Regions from separate parts of the Proteiniclasticum sp. genome, predicted to be linked through region 1. Evidence: predicted binding sites of a transcription regulator. Region 1 holds the regulator's gene; each other region holds the start of a gene.
What was found. The regulator NrdR, encoded in region 1, represses ribonucleotide reductase genes. The targets are predictions, from matches to a motif close to CACNANATNTNGTG.
Positions count from the first base shown of each region.

Region 1 (3,169 bases):
CGGGTCTATACCGCTGGTTTCCATATAATTCATGATCATCTCATTGTTCGATCTGAGCTTATCCCTAACAAGTTCCAGTTTCTGCAGGTTGGAAATGATCAGAAATGCTGAGGTCAAAAAAAACATCGCCCCTAGGATACTTGCTAAGAATGTGATGATAATCCGTCTGCTCATAATTCCAGATCGTTGAACCGGTATCCGATTCCCCTCACTGTTTCGATAAACGTCGGATTCTTATCGTCATCTTCAAGTTTCTGCCGCAGGTGCCGGATGTGCACATCAACAGTTCTGGTCTCTCCCACATATTCATATCCCCAGATTTTATCAAGAAGCAGATCTCTTTTCAGCACTCTTCCTCTATTCTTTATGAGTATATCAAGCAGTTCATATTCTTTTAGTGTAAGATCTACCTTGATATTATTCTTCGTGACAAGATGCTTGTCATAATCAATCACCACATCAGAAAAAGCAAATGTAGCAGCATCCTCTGTATCAGGACCTGTTCTTCTTAGAACCGCTTTTATCCTTGCCAGCAGTTCTCGTACAGAAAACGGTTTGGTGATATAGTCGTCAGCGCCCAGTTCTAGACCAAGAATTTTATCGATTTCCTCAGATTTCGCTGTAAGCATAATGATGGGAATAGACTTCGTTGATTCATCTTTTCTGAGATTTCTGCAGACGTCAAGACCATCCATCACCGGCAGCATAACATCGAGCAGTATGAGAAGCGGTTTTTCCTGCTTAGCCAGCTTGATTCCATCAGTCCCGTTATACGCTTCAATCGCATCATAACCGGCATTCTCTAGATTATAACGGATAAGCTCAACAATATGTTCTTCATCATCTATAATCAATATCTTATCTTTACTCATTTTATCCTCCATAATAACATTTATATAATACAATTTAACCACAAAGACAAATCCAATACAATTGAATAACACCCAATTTACCTAGAATTAACGCTTCATCAGATCTAGGCACATTAATCCTTATAACCTTCAAGGATACAAAAAGTGCTGCGAAGCTTTTACACCTGCAGCACTAACTCATTAAACCAATTATTGATGTTTTCCTTTTCTGGAATCCGTCACCTTATCGTTACCCATCAGATTTTTGATTTCTGTCAGGAAAGTATTGATGTCCTTAAATTGCCTATAGACCGAAGCAAATCTGACATAGGCTACCTCATCAACTTCTTTAAGTCGATCCATAACCATCTCACCTATTTCCTCCGATGAGATTTCTGAAATCATACTGTTGGAAATGTTTCTTTCGATATCCGATGCGATTTCTTCGATCTGAAATCTTGAAACAGGTCTTTTCTGGCATGCCCGAATAAGACCTACGATAATTTTATTCTTATCGAAGTTCTCTCTACTATCATCTTTTTTGACAACAAGGATCGGGATATCCTCCACTTTTTCAAATGTGGTATAACGCTTGCCGCAGGACAGACATTCACGTCTGCGTCTTATGGCAGAATTATCTTCGATTGCCCTTGAATCAATGACCTTACTTTCCGAGAAATTACAAAAGGGGCATTTCATGGGCTACACCTCAATTACTTATTATATCTGTTTCTCAGGAATGCCGGAATTTCCAGCTGATCGTCCGCTGATTCTTCTTCCTTCCTGACAACTTCAGCTTCCTGTTTTACTTCTTCTTTAACTTCCTGCTTCTTTTCTTCTTTACCGTAAACCTTAACTTCATCAAATCCAGTTGCAATAACCGTAATCTTGATTTCATCCTTCAGTTTAGGATCAATTACAGCACCAAATATGATATTGGCTTCTGAATCAGCTGCCTCTTTAACAACTTCAGCAGCTTCATTGATCTCAAGCAGGGAGAGATCTTCTCCACCCGTTACATTAAGAAGTATACCTGTTGCACCATCGATTTTCGTCTCGAGAAGTGGTGAAGATATAGCCTGTCTGACAGCATCCACTGCCTTGTTTTCGCCTTTTCCGTAACCGACGCCCATATGAGCAAGACCCTTGTTAAGCATGATGGTTCTGACATCATTAAAGTCAAGATTAACAAGACCATTCTCAGTAATCAGATCAGTGATCCCTTGAACACCCTGTCTCAGTACATCATCTGCCTTATTGAAGGCTTCCTTGAATGTTGTTCTTTTATCGACGATCATAAGAAGCCTCTCGTTTGGTATCGTAACCAGCGAATCGACTCTTTCCTTTAATTTCTGGATCCCGATATCGGCATTCTTCATTCTGGTCTTTCCTTCAAAGTTAAAAGGCTTTGTGACCACACCGACAGTCAGTATACCCATGGATCTTGCGATATCGGCAACTACAGGAGTAGCTCCAGTACCTGTTCCTCCGCCCATGCCTGCTGTGATGAAGACCATATCAGCGCCCTTTAGAGCAGCCATGATCTCTTCTTTGGACTCTTCTGCTGCTTTTTCTCCGATTTCAGGATTCGCGCCTGCACCCAGTCCTTTAGTCAGTTTTTCTCCGATCTGAATCTTGTGTGTTGCATTGGACTGCAGCAGCGCCTGTTTATCTGTATTGATAGAGATAAAATCAACATCTCCTAATCCTTCTGTAATCATTCTATTGACAGCATTGTTTCCTCCGCCACCACAACCTACTACCTTAATTTCTGCCGGGCCTTGAATTTCAAAATCAAAATCTAACACGATTTTTCCCCCTTATTTATTCATAAACTTATTTTTCAAATTAATGAACCATATGCGTATCTTCTCGATAATACCTGTTGCGCTCAGATAATCATCATCTTCATCGTCCTGATGTTCATTATCCTTGTCTGGTTTTGCTTCAAACTGGTTCTGATATTTTCTGAAAAAATCTTCATCACTTATAGTTCCTGCGTCTGGACTGTGTTCTTCATTATCAGCTTTTACGATCTCGTCGATCGTGCCTTTACAATGAATTGCACTCTGCAGATGATAGATCAGTCCACCTGATTGGATGTTGAAGACACTATCATCCCTTATTATATCAGATGTCACAAAATTTGTAGACTGATTAATCGCAGATTTATACATTTTATTGATATTTTTAAATCCGCACAGACCACCACCATAAATGATCACTTTTTTAATCTGCTCATCATGGGCATACTTTGTGCTGAATTTTTCTACGAATGACATAATTTCTTCGACTCTTGCTTTGATGATCTCTTCAAT
Region 1 covers NZ_DAMBTF010000036.1:1,988-5,156, reverse strand. The annotation lists gene pnpS (two-component system histidine kinase PnpS) at 1-126, opposite strand, end outside; gene RTX25_RS13625 (response regulator transcription factor) at 171-872, opposite strand; gene nrdR (transcriptional regulator NrdR) at 1,062-1,550, opposite strand; gene ftsZ (cell division protein FtsZ) at 1,565-2,659, opposite strand; gene RTX25_RS13610 (cell division FtsA domain-containing protein) at 2,672-3,169, opposite strand, start outside.

Region 2 (3,169 bases), on a different contig from region 1:
TTCCCTGGAAAGGTCCAAGAATCAGTTCTCCGCTTCTCATGAGATAGAATCCGACCCAGTTGATGTCGTCCATGTACATATTGATTACTGCACTGATGTTTGCCAGGTTTGCCAGAGTATCGGTTTCATTTTTCAGCTGCGCCTTCGTAAACAGAAGTGCGCTCTTCAGTCTTTTTTCTCTGCTCATTCCCTTAGGATCCTGTGTTTCAATCATATTAATATGTGCTCCTTTACTACCTGTTGTCTACTTAAGATAAGTTCCCCTCTCATCCTGTCGGATCAGACCTTTTTTCATGAGGTTACCTAAGGCGATTTTGAAGTAGTTTTTGCTGGTATTCCATTTCTTCTTGATTTCATCTGGAGTGGATTTGTCGTTATAAGGCATGAATCCATCGTTCTCTTTCAGATAGCCAAGTATGGTGTCGGAAAGCTCTTCTTTTTCTTCAATCATTTTCTTTCTTGGTGTGAAGCTGATTCTGCCGTCTTCCATAATCTTCTTTATCGTTCCGGTGACTCTATCGCCCGGCTGGATATCAGTGAAGTACTCATTTCTTAGGATAATTGCCATATACTTTTCTTCTACAGCAACTTCCAGCGTACCGTTGGTCTGCAAGCCATAAACGATTCCTGTAACAATGTCCCCTGCATTGTACTGATCTTCTTCAGGGACTTCAAGGTATCTTCCTACTTCAGTTGAAGCTGCAAGTCTTCCTGTTTTATCTTCGTATACGAACACAAGATATTCTTTCTCAGGAATCATTTTGAACTTCATTTCCTTATTCGGTACAAGGATATCTCTTTCCAGGCCGAAGTCCAGGAAGGCACCAAAATCGGTGACCTGTGAAACCTTTAAGACTGCAAGGTTATCCACAGTAACCTTAGGCTTTTTCATGGTAGCGATAAGTCTGTCTTTTGAATCTCTGTAGATGAAAACACTGACTTCATCCCCTACTGCCGGTTTGTCTCCTATGATGTTCCCTGTAGGGAGAAGTATGTCATCTGACGTGTTGCCCGTTTCTTTGTCGAGGTATAGTCCGAAGGCAGCTTCACGCTTGACCTTCAATGTGTTGAAATCTCCGAATTTAATCATGTTTTTCTCCTTTATGCATCATCGCATATTCATAGTAGTGATCTGCTGAGTCTCTTATTTTTATGATCTCATCTTCCGTAAGTTTTCTGGAAAATCTGGCTGGTCTTCCGATCCACAGTTCTCCGCCTGGTATCACCTTTCCTTCTGTGACCAGACTCCCTGCACCGATAATTGTATTTTCTCCGATAACCGAGTGGTTAAGGAGTATACTGCCCATGCCGATGATCGACTTTCCTTTAATGGATGTGCCATGGATGATGCATCCGTGGCCGATGGTGACATCATCACCGATGATCATTTGAAGTCCGCTGTCTGTATGAAGAACAGAATTATCCTGAATATTCGTCCTTTTCCCGATTCTGATCGGTGCCACATCAGCACGGATTACAGTACCATACCAGACTGAGGATCCGCTGGCCATTTCGATGTCGCCAACGAGCAGCGCATTCTCCGCGATAAAACTATTTTTGTCTGTTTTAGGCTTCATACCATTCAATTCTTTAATCATCATACCTCATTTCCTTTAAATATTGCGATCTACATCTCAATTAATTTTTTCCGATCCGACTTTCTCATTATTTCTTTAAATCATATTATGCTAACCTCTTCAACGGCAGTAGGATTTCGCGATTTCCATTTGTTAAAAAACTATATATTGTGGTTTTCTCTATTGCGTTGCACAACATATAGTATTATACTTAATCCATCGCAATTTATTCAGGAGGTTAGCAATGAAGGATATTAAAGACTTGTTTAAACGTTATTATACTAAAGAGCTGGACAATAATAAAGACAAAACTGTTTATGACTTATTTGACTGGAGCAAAAGGGATGTTCTTTTGAAAAATCATAAGAACGGAAAGATCATCGTTGAGATGAAAGATCTGGAATTCCCTACTCACTATTCACAGAATGCAGTGGATATCATCGCTTCAAAGTATTTCAGGAAAGCAGGAGTCAATAACGAACAGGGATACGAGAGCTCCATGAAGATGGTTGCTCATAGAATGGTCAGTTTCTGGATGGAATCCCTCGCAGATGAAGGAATTATCACCACACAGGATCAGAAAGACATATTCTATGATGAAATGGTGTACGGACTTCTGAATCAGATGTACGCACCAAACTCACCACAGTGGTTCAACACAGGACTTAAACAGTCCTACGGAATCGAAGGCGGTCAGAATGACCTCTTCTATTATGATCCTGTTGAAAGAAAAGTGGTTAAGTCCAAAGACACCTATACAAGAACACAGGCTTCAGCTTGTTTCATACTGTCTGTAGAAGACAAGCTTCTAGGCGATCATTCGATTTCCGAGCAGTATGTTACAGAAACAAAGCTCTTCAAGGGTGGTTCAGGAACAGGAACAAACTTCTCAAGCATCAGAGCAGTCGGAGAAAGACTGACAGGTGGCGGAGTTTCATCAGGACTGATGAGTTTCCTTAAGGGACTTGACAGAAATGCAGGAGCAATCAAGTCAGGCGGAACAACAAGAAGAGCAGCCAAAATGGTCTGTCTTGATATTGATCATCCAGAAATTGAGCAGTTTATTCTTTGGAAAGCCAAAGAAGAAGACAAGGTTCGAGCTCTTGCCAAAATGGGATATGATGCCGATATCGATGGAGAAGCATACGAAACTGTTTCCGGACAGAATTCCAACAACTCACTAAGAATCTCCGACGAGTTCATGAGAAAAGTGAAGAACATCGAAAACGATCCTGAAGCGACCATTACACTTCAAGGCCGAGTGGACAATTCAGTGAACAGAGAAATCAAGGTTTCCACCCTATGGGAAGAATTTAATGATGCGGCATGTAAGTCAGCAGATCCTGCCCCTCAGTTCACAGATACCTTTAACGCATGGCATACCTGCCCTGCCGGTGAAGATGGAGATCTATGGGCAAAACATAACCGTCTGAATTCAACAAATCCATGCGGAGAATATGCTTTCCTTGATGATACAAGCTGTAACCTTGCTTCCCTGAACATTTACAGATTCTACGATGTCGAGAAAAATCTTCTTGATGTCAAGGGACTGAAGCACATGATCGGGCTGAACCAGCTGCTTCTTGAATCAT
Region 2 covers NZ_DAMBTF010000014.1:84,916-88,084, forward strand. The annotation lists gene RTX25_RS09430 (GAF domain-containing protein) at 1-214, opposite strand, end outside; gene RTX25_RS09435 (S1-like domain-containing RNA-binding protein) at 245-1,090, opposite strand; gene RTX25_RS09440 (gamma carbonic anhydrase family protein) at 1,083-1,601, opposite strand; gene RTX25_RS09445 (vitamin B12-dependent ribonucleotide reductase) at 1,822-3,169, shown strand, end outside.
Region 2: RTX25_RS09445 (vitamin B12-dependent ribonucleotide reductase) is a predicted target of NrdR. The motif match lies at 1,769-1,782, and genes of this name have one in related genera.

Region 3 (3,169 bases), on a different contig from region 1:
AGCCGAAGTGCCTCATCAAGATGCTGCCTTGAAGCGGACATGACTCTTGAATAGTCCAGTTTTTCCATGATGCTGATACTGTCCTGATGCGCATTGAAAAGACCTTCAAAAAAAATCACAGCTTCATCATACTTCTCCTGTGAAAGCAGAACCTCACCTTCCTCAAGTTTCCGGTTCAGCTCTTCTCTTTTATCGGACCCGCAGCCTGCAACACTCATGACAAAGAGGAAAAGGAACAAAATGACCGATATACTCTGTTTTCTCTTCATGGAACAACCCTACTTCTTTCGTTCATTATTTCTAAATCCTATCGATATCACGATGCTGGGTAACAACACTGCAGTTCTTTGATGTCAGAAAATCCGCTGTCCTTCTTGCAAAGGAAACGGAGCGGTGCTTTCCGCCTGTACATCCGTAGGCAATCACAAGCTGGCTTTTTCCTTCATCAATATAAAGGGGAACCAGATACTCGATGAGATCCATCAGTTTATCGAAAAGTGTCTGTGCAAGTCCGGTTTCCATGACATAGTTGAAGACCTCATCATTTTCTCCCGTCTTTTCTCTCAGTTCAGGTACATAATAGGGATTGGGCAGATATCTCAGGTCAAAGACAAGATCGGCATCATTGGGTATGCCATACTTGTAACCGAAGGATACTGTCTTGATCTGCATGCTATGTGTGCCTTCAAGCTGGAAGAGCTTGATGACTTCCTTTTTAAGATTTGCACTGCTGAGAAATGTGGTATCAAGGATATAGTCTGCACGGCTCCTTATAGTTTCAAAGGAGCTTCTTTCTTTATCGATGGCCACATCAAGGGACGTGATGTCGCTGCTCATCATGGGATGTTTTCTTCTTGTCTCCTTATAGCGGTTAAGAAGAGTATCATCAGATGCATCCAGAAAGAGGAGCTTATATCTGATTTTATTTTCATCAAGCATTCGGATCTCTTCATAAAGATCATTGAACACATTCTTGCTTCGGGCATCCACCACAAGTGCCAGACGGTCTTCCTTACCCTTTGTCCCGATACTCAGTTTTGCAAAGGACAATATAAACTGAGGAGGCAGATTGTCGACACAGTAAAAGCCCAGATCTTCCAGAGCGTTGATCGCTACAGATTTACCTGACCCTGACATTCCTGTTACAATAAGCAGTTCCATCTTTACACCTCCATTATTTTTACACCGACCTGTTCAGCTCCCGCTGTTCAGGAGTTCTATTCTTCTCTTTTTCTGATTTTTTCACCTTCATAGAAGTCTTTTGCGATATTTCTGTACCCCATCTCTTTGAGGACTCTCACAACCACACCTCGGATTTCATAGGTTGATGTGATGCCTTCTTCTCCACGTACTCTGACAATGGTCTTTTCCACGGAGTCGGCAATCAGCTCAAGCTCTTTCTCTGTTACCTGAATCCGGGAATCTCTGGCGCTGTTTGCAACGGAGATCTTGATTCTGTCACGAGCAAAGTCACTGATCCTGCCATCTCTTTTCACAACTTTAAGCATTTTAACCCCACCTTTAACCTTGATTTGTTGTTTTTATTATACTATATGCAGGAGAAAATTACGCAAGATCTGATGAAATTCATGCATACTGTTGGTCATTAATAAGAACTTCGTGTAAAGATTTGAAACAGAACGTAAACCAGGAGACAACATCTTCTGAATTATCACAATATTTAAGCTGATTTCATTTCCTTTGGGGTACAATAGATCTTGTCAGATAAATGATATACCAAAAGTATGAGGAGTGATTTTATGAGTAATACAGTATATCAGATCGAAAGACGAAGAGACGGTGTGAAAGCGAAGAAGCTGAGAAGAGAGGGCGTTGTGCCTGCGGTGATCTACGGTAAATCCTACAAAGATTCTTTACCCGTTGAAATAACCCTGCAGGAAGCCAATAAGCTTCTAAAGGAAAACACCCAGACATCGATCATCAAACTTGAGGGACTGGATGAGACAGTCAATGTCATCGTAAAGGAAGTTCAGCGTAACGGTGCAACTTTCCTGCCCGAGCATATCGATTTCCAATCCATCTCCTTACGTGAGATCATCACAGTAAATGTACCGATCCATATTACCGGCGAAGAAAAACTGCAGTACAGCCAGCTGATTTTCCAGCCTAGCCTTCAGGAACTAGAACTGAAAGGACCAGCTGAGGATCTTCCAGAAAGACTGGAACTGGATGTAAGCAAACTGGAATTTGAAGAAAAAGTCTTCGTCAATGCCATTGAGGTTCCAGAAGGAATCGAAGTGGTTAATGAGGAAGATGTACTCATTGGAGTCGTCATTTCCGCAACTTCAGTAACTGAAGAAGATGAAGCAGCCGATGTTGCGGCAGCTGAAGGTGAAGATAGTGCAGAAGTGCCTCTGGTGGATGAAAAAGAAGAAAAATAACCTTTAAAGAAAAAGCGAATTATGAAATTCATTGATCTGATAAACCGGCCAATCGGGGCCGGTTTTTTTACTGCACACATCCTCTCCAGTGCATGTGACATAGGTGTTAATCAATCCTTTATATTGTGTTCAATTTTTTATAGTATACTTTATCCACTCATAAAAATGTGTTTCATACACATCTATGGATTTTTAATCAAATATAACTAGGAGGTATGTTATGACTTACATCATTGCAGAAAAATTCCCGCACCCCATCATTGAGAAGAGTGAACCGCCTCTAGTCTCCATCTACATGCCGACAAGCAGGATAGCTACTGAAACAAAGAACAACAGTATCCGGTTTAAGAACCTTCTCAGGCAGGTAGAACATACTCTGATATCAGACTATGCCGGAAAAGCCACTGAAAAGATCCTGGAAAATTTAAGAGAAATGCTAGACGATAAAACTTTCTGGTCCTATCAGCTGGATGGACTTGGTATCCTTGCATCGGAGGATGAAGTTGTCGTATATAAACTTCAGAGAGAGGTCATGGAATACTGTGAGGTCTCCAGCACTTTCTACATCAAGCCTCTGCTCAACGCTTATCAGACGGATGACAGTTTCCAGATTCTGGCGCTGTTCAAGGATGGATTCAAGCTTTATGAGGGCAACAGGTATGCGCTAAGAGAAGTTACGATTCCTGAGGATGAATACAAATCCCTAAAGGACGTCGTCGGATACTTCTATGAAGAAAACCATATGCAGGGTTCTTCCGTGGGTATGG
Region 3 covers NZ_DAMBTF010000002.1:170,598-173,766, forward strand. The annotation lists gene RTX25_RS01850 (N-acetylmuramoyl-L-alanine amidase) at 1-269, opposite strand, end outside; gene rapZ (RNase adapter RapZ) at 301-1,161, opposite strand; gene RTX25_RS01860 (ATP cone domain-containing protein) at 1,218-1,508, opposite strand; gene RTX25_RS01865 (50S ribosomal protein L25) at 1,761-2,402, shown strand; gene RTX25_RS01870 (hypothetical protein) at 2,623-3,169, shown strand, end outside.
Region 3: RTX25_RS01860 (ATP cone domain-containing protein) is a predicted target of NrdR. The motif match lies at 1,570-1,583, and genes of this name have one in related genera.